DNA from 2 places in the Kitasatospora sp. NPDC029367 genome. Region 2 is predicted to be linked to the other one. Evidence: riboswitches for the same ligand, from Rfam matches in the RefSeq annotation. Region 2 holds a riboswitch; the other holds the start of a gene.
The links. A riboswitch is a leader RNA that binds a small molecule or an ion and turns the genes downstream of it on or off. The one in region 2 is predicted to bind S-adenosylmethionine.

Region 1 (3,398 bases), on a different contig from region 2:
AGGGCCGTCACGGGGTGGGTGTGGGCGGTGAAGGCGCGGGTGTGCGGGTCGCGGGTGAACTGGGTGAGGTGGGGGTGGACGAGGTCGGCGGAGGCCTTGAGGCGGTGCGAGCGGTCGAGGCGTTCCAGGGCGGTGCGGTAGATGGTGGCGGCCATCCGGCCGAGGGCCTGGCCGTCCTGGTGGCGGTGGTGCCGGACGCCGACGTCGACCTGGGCGAGGGCGTCCAGGCCGACCAGGTCCAGGGCGTCGATCAGGAGGCCGATCTCGACGCCGTAGCCGGTGGGGAAGGGCAGCCGTTCGAGCAGTGAGCGGCGGGCCGCGTACTCGCCGCCGAGGGGCTGGACGAAGCCGGCGAGTTCGGGCCAGTGGAGGTTGAGCAGGGGGCGGGCGACGAGTTCGGTGACCCGGCCGCCGCCGGTGGGGACGATCGCGCCGGTGTCCCCCGCTGCGGAGCCGCCGACTTCGAGGGGGCGGTCGTACATGGCCTTGACCAGGTGGATGTCGGGGTCGGTGAGCAGCGGGCCGACGATGCCGGAGACGAAGGCCGGGTCGAACTCGCGCAGGTCGGCGTCGATGAAGCAGACGATGTCGCCGCGGGTGACCAGCAGCGAGCGCCAGAGCACCTCGCCCTTGCCGGGGACGGCGGGCAGCCGGGGGAGGATCCGGTCACGGTGTTCCACCCGGGCGCCGGCCTCGGCGGCGACGGCGGCGGTGGCGTCGGTGGAGCCGGAGTCGACCACGACGAGTTCGTCGACGAGTGGGATCCGGTCCATGAGCTCGCGCCGGACGGTGCGCACGATGTCGCCGACGGTGGCCTCCTCGTCGAGGGCGGGGAGGACGACGCTGACCGTCCGGCCGGTGCGCCGCTTGGCGGCGAGGAGGGCGTCGACCGGCCGATCGGCCGCGCTCCACGAGCGGCGGCGGAGCCAGGACGCCGCCTGCGGGAGGAGCGCGTGGGTCGGTTCGGCGGGCACGGTGACTCTCCTCGGCGGGATCGGGTGGGACGGGTCATCTCGCTTGGCGGACGGTCCCGTTCAGGTTTGACGCCTTCGGATACAGTCTTCGTACAGCGGCCGGACCTTTGCACGCCGGGGTCGCCGCTGCGCACCACCACAATTTCACAAGCTCATCCAGAGGGACTGAGGGAACGGCCCGTTGACGTCCCGGCAACCTTCTCGCTCGGCTGTCGTCGACAGGCCCCGGCGGGACAGGTGCCAATTCCGGCCTGTGGCGCGTCCGCGCCGCGGGGAAGATGAGGAGAGAGGCCTCCGCCATCATGGCTATCGACACCGTCGCACCCGTTTCCGTCGACCTCGGCCCCGCCGCCGCGCTGTCCTGTCGGGAGTGCGGGACCCGCTTTTCGCTCGGCCCCAGCTTCGCCTGTGCGGAGTGCTTCGGGCCGCTGGAGATCGCCTACGAGTTCGGCAGCGAGCGCGCCGAGGAGCTGCGCAAGCGGATCGAGTCCGGCCCCGCGTCCATCTGGCGGTACGCGCCGCTGCTGCCGGTGCCGGCCGACGTCGCCTCCAAGCCCAACCTGAACCCCGGCTGGACCCCGCTGGTGAAGGCGGACAACCTGGGCCGGGAGCTCGGGTTCACCGCGCAGCTGCACGTCAAGGACGACTCGGGCAACCCGACGCACTCGTTCAAGGACCGGGTGGTGGCCTGCGCGATCGAGGCGGCCCGGGCGTTCGGCTACACCACGCTGTCCTGCTCGTCGACCGGCAACCTGGCGGGTGCGGTGGGCGCGGCGGCGGCCCGGGCCGGGTTCCGCTCCTGCGTGTTCATCCCGCACGACCTGGAGCAGGGCAAGGTCGTGATGGCCGGGGTGTACGGCGGTGAGCTGGTCGGCATCGAGGGCAACTACGACGACGTGAACCGCTTCTGCTCGGAGCTGATCGGGGACCCGGCCGGCGAGGGCTGGGGCTTCGTCAACGTCAACCTGCGGCCGTACTACGGCGAGGGCTCCAAGACGCTGGCCTACGAGATCTGCGAGCAGCTCGGCTGGCGGCTGCCGGAGCAGATCGTCATCCCGATCGCCTCGGGCTCGCAGCTGACGAAGATCGACAAGGGGCTGCAGGAGCTGATCAAGCTGGGCCTGGTGGAGGACCGGCCGTACCGGATCTTCGGCGCCCAGGCGGAGGGCTGCTCGCCGGTGTCGGCGGCGTTCAAGGCCGGCCGGGACGTGATCAGGCCGGTGAAGCCGGACACCATCGCCAAGTCGCTGGCGATCGGCAACCCGGCGGACGGCCCGTACGTGCTGGACATCGCCCGGCGGACCGGCGGCGCGGTGGAGGACGTGACGGACGCGGAGGTGGTGGCGGCGATCCGGCTGCTGGCCCGGACCGAGGGGATCTTCGCCGAGACCGCGGGCGGGGTGACCGTCGGCGTGTTGAAGAAGCTCGTGGAGACCGGCCTGCTGGACCCCGCCAAGGAGACCGTCGCGATCAACACCGGGGACGGCCTCAAGACGCTGGACGCCGTCTCCGAGGCGGGCATGACCGCCGTCATCCGCCCGACGCTGGACTCCTTCCACGCCGCCGGCCTCGCGTCCGCCTGATCCACCCCCCACCCCGCTAGGAGAGTCATGAGCGCCACCGTCCGCATTCCCACCATCCTGCGCACCTACACCGGCGGCGAGGCCGAGGTGACCGCCGAGGGGGCCACCCTGGGCGAGGTCATCGCCGACCTGGAGCACAACCACGCGGGCATCGCGGCCCGGATCCTGGACGACACCGGCAAGCTGCGCCGCTTCGTCAACGTGTACGTGAACGACGACGACGTGCGGTTCGCCGACGGTCTGGCGACCGGGATCACGGACGGTGCGAGCGTTTCGATCATTCCGGCGGTGGCCGGCGGCTGCTGAGCCGTTCCCGCCGTTTCCCGGCCGTCCGCGCGTACGGAATTCCACTCTCCGTGCGTGCGGGCGGCCGCTTGCATTTCGGCGGGAATATTTTCGGTCGGAGTCGGAGTAGAGTGTGGCTCTGCTGGGAACAGGGCTTCCCCTTCCGGCAGTGGGTGCTTCGCCGGAGCTCGTCCGGACGCTGAGACCGCCCCGGGGCCGGGGCCGTGAAACATGTCAGGCAGATGTCAGAATTCCTGCAGGCATTTGAGTAATTCGTCCGCTATGTCCGGCGCTGATTGCCGATTTTCTCCCGGTTTGTTCGCTCTTGTCTCTTGACGGGGCTGCGGAATTCCCGGCGGCTGACCCTGTTGCAGAGGGCGTCGATCCGGATACATTCAGCGGCGGTCGACGTAATCAGCCGCTCACGGAAGCCGTCCGGCGCCCCGGTGCGGAGGATTGCGGCGTGCACGGCTGCGCCCAGGGGGGGTTCCCCGGGCCGGCCTTCAAACCAGACCCGGGCCCGCGACCTGCGGGCCCGTGAAGGGCCAGCACAGCA
Region 2 (3,398 bases):
TCGGCCTCGGGCGCCAGCTCAAGGACGAGATCTACGGGTGCCCGCCGGTGCTGGTGCTGATCGGCCGGCCGCAGGACTCCTGGCTCGCCGCCTGGAGCCGGGCCGATGCCGCGATCTCCCGCCCGGTCGACCCGGTGGCGCTGGCCGAGGCGGTCGCCACCCTGCTGCGGGCCCGGCTGGCCAAGCGGGCCCCGGCCACGCGTTGAGCGGTGCCGTCTCAGTACTGGAGATGAGGGCGCCGTAGGCGCCCCGCCGCTCGATAGGCTGGCTCCATCCGTACGGACGTCCCCCATCGCGGGGGAACCGACAACAGCTGGAGTCAGCCATGGTGAACGTGAACCCTGCGAACGGTGGTACCGACCCCGCGCAGGTGGTCCGCACCTGGCCGGACCTCCTGGCGGCGCTGTTGAAGGGGGAGGACCTCGACCGCTCGTCCACCGCGTGGGCGATGGACCGGATCATGAGCGGCGAGGCGTCCCCCGTCCAGGTGGCCGGGTTCATGGTGGCGCTGCGGGCCAAGGGCGAGACGGTCGACGAGATCGCCGGGCTGGTGGACGCGATGTACGACCACGCCGAGCCGCTGGACATCCCCGGCCCGGCGGTCGACATCGTCGGTACCGGCGGGGACCGGGCGAAGACCGTCAACATCTCGACCATGTCGGCGATCGTCGCCGCGGCGGCCGGGGCCAAGGTGGTCAAGCACGGCAACCGGGCGGCCTCCTCCTCCAGCGGCTCCTCGGACGTGCTGGAGAAGCTCGGGGTGGCGCTGGACCTCTCCTCCCGGCGGGTGGCCCAGGTGGCCGAGGAGGTCGGGCTCACCTTCTGCTTCGCGGCGAAGTTCCACCCCTCGATGCGGCACGCCGCCACCGCGCGGCGCGACCTCGGGGTGCCCACCGCCTTCAACATCCTCGGCCCGCTGACCAACCCGGCGAGGGTCACCTCGCACGCGATCGGCTGCTTCGACACCCGGCTGGCCGGGCTGATCGCCGGGGTGCTCGCCCGGCGCGGGGCGACCGCGCTGGTGTTCCGCGGCGACGACGGGCTGGACGAGCTGACCATCACCACCACCTCGCGGGTCTGGCTGGTGCGCGACGGCGTGGTCACCGAGACCACCTTCGACCCGCGGGACGTCGGCATCGAGCTGGTCGGCATCGAGGCGCTGCGCGGGGCCGACGCCGCGTACAACGCCGAGGTCGCGCGCCGGCTGCTGGCCGGGGAGCGCGGGCCGGTGCGGGACGCCGTCCTGCTGAACACGGCGGCGGCGCTGGTCGCACTGGACCTGGGCGACGCCCCGCTGGCGGAGCAGCTCGCGGCGGGCATGGCGCGGGCGGCCGAGGCGATCGACTCCGGCCGGGCGCAGGACCTGCTGCGGCGCTGGTCGGAGGCCACCAGCCGGATCTGAGGCGGTAGTTGGGGCCCGTGCCGATCCGTCGGCACGGGCCCTTCGTGTCCGCCCCGATGTACCCGCCCCGAGCCGAAGGGGCGCGCCGGTGTCGAAAGTCGAGGAGCGACAAGCGAGATGGGGGTCCCCCCGGCCGGAGGCTGGGGGAGAGCGCCGGAGCGACGAGCGTCGGCGCCGGGTCCGAGCGCCCCGGAGGCGAGCGGGCGAAGACACAGTCCGGATGGTGGATGCCTGTTTGACCGTCCGACGTACCCGACCTAGAGTCTTCGCCAGGTCATGAGTGACAGCGCCAAGCCCCAGCTGGCTGTCCGGCAACCCTCCGTCCGTGGCGGGGTGCCCTGGGTGAGGACCGGGTCGCCGGGCAAGCCGTCCGCGCGACAAGCGCGGACACCGGACGATCTGCACTCCCGGGGTCCCTTACCCCGTGAAGGAGTGCATCCCCATGTCCCTCTCCCTCGGAACCACCGCCCCGCTCGCCGTCCTCGGCCACGACGTCGAGGTCCCGCTCGTCAGCGGTGAGAAGGTCGGCTACGCGGCGCTCGACTACGCGGCCAGCGCGCCGGCGCTCCAGCGGGTGTGGGACGACGTCGCCGCCTACGCCCCCTACTACGGCAGCGTGCACCGCGGCGCCGGCTACCTCTCCCAGCTGTCCACCGACCTGTTCGAGCAGAGCCGCCGGACCGTCGCCGAGTTCCTCGACCTGCGCGAGGGCGACCAGGTGGTCTTCACCCGCGCCACCACCGACTCGCTCAACCTGCTGGCCGCCGCCGTCCCGGCCGGCACCCGGGTGTTCGCCTTCGAGACCGAGCACCACGCCTCGCTGCTGCCGTGGGCGCACGCCGGGCTGGAGGTCGGCTACCTGCGGGCGCCGCGCTCGCGGGCCGAGGCGGTGGCCGCGCTGGAGGAGGCGCTGGCCGCGGCGCCGGAGGGCCCGAAGCTGCTGTGCGTCACCGGCGCCTCCAACGTGACCGGCGAGCTGTGGCCGGTCGCCGAACTGACCGGGACCGCGCACCGCTACGGCGCCCGGGTGGTGCTGGACGCCGCCCAGCTGGCCCCGCACCACCGGGTCTCGGTGCGCGAGCTGGGCGTCGACTGGATCGCCTTCTCCGGCCACAAGCTGTACGCGCCGTTCGGCGCCGGGGTGCTGGCCGGCCGCTCCGACTGGCTGGACGCGGCCGAGCCCTACCTGGCCGGCGGCGGGGCGACCCGGACGGTGGCCCGGGAGCTGGACGGCTCGGTGGCGGTGCAGTGGCACACCGGCCCGGCCCGGCACGAGGCCGGCTCGCCGAACGTCATCGGCGCCTACGCGATCGCCTCGGCCTGTCGGGCGCTCACCGAGGCCGGCTTCGACGCGCTGGAGGCCCGGGAGCGGGAGCTGGTCGAGCGGCTGACGGCGGGGCTGGCGGAGATCCCCGAGGTCCGGGTGCTGAACCTGTTCGGGGCGGGCTCGGCCCGGGTGGGCGTGCTGTCCTTCGTCGTCCGCGGCTGGAACAGCTCGCACTTCGCGGCCGCGCTGTCCGCCGAGTACGGCATCGGCGTGCGCGACGGACTGTTCTGCGCGCACCCGCTGGTGCGCACCCTGCTCGGTGACGAGGATTCGGCGCCCTCCGAGTGCGGGGCGCCCGAGCCCTCGCTGCCCGGTGAGCGCAGCCTGAACGCGATCCGGGTGAGCTTCGGGGCCGGCACGCCGGACGAGCACGTCGAGCGCTTCCTGGCCGCGGTCCGCGAGCTGGTCACGGACGGCGCGGCGTGGAACTACCGCAACGAGGGCGGCCGTTGCGTCGCCGACACGCGCCGCGCGGGCTGAGTCCTACTCGTCCAGGCCGAGGGCGAAGGCCGCTTCCAGGTCGTGCTGGGAGTAGGTGCGGAAGGCGATCTGGGTCTCCGTGTGGGCCACGCCCGGTACCTTGTTGAGCCGGCCCGGGATGACCTCGGCCAGGTCGTCGTGGCGGCGCACCCGGACCATCGCCACCAGGTCGTATCCGCCGGTCACCGA

Region 1: another riboswitch for S-adenosylmethionine. It lies ahead of thrC (threonine synthase); the one in region 2 lies ahead of ACZ4W5_RS34920 (aminotransferase class V-fold PLP-dependent enzyme).

Annotation. Positions count from the first base shown of each region.
Region 1 is NZ_JBVHYH010000099.1:24,318-27,715, reverse strand. It holds gene ACZ4W5_RS34685 (glucosyl-3-phosphoglycerate synthase) at 1-974, opposite strand, end outside; SAM riboswitch class I at 1,124-1,259, shown strand; gene thrC (threonine synthase) at 1,277-2,557, shown strand; gene ACZ4W5_RS34675 (MoaD/ThiS family protein) at 2,585-2,863, shown strand.
Region 2 is NZ_JBVHYH010000101.1:19,850-23,247, forward strand. It holds gene ACZ4W5_RS34910 (response regulator) at 1-206, shown strand, start outside; gene trpD (anthranilate phosphoribosyltransferase) at 326-1,402, shown strand; SAM riboswitch class IV at 1,675-1,792, shown strand; gene ACZ4W5_RS34920 (aminotransferase class V-fold PLP-dependent enzyme) at 1,845-3,209, shown strand; gene ACZ4W5_RS34925 (Lrp/AsnC ligand binding domain-containing protein) at 3,213-3,398, opposite strand, start outside.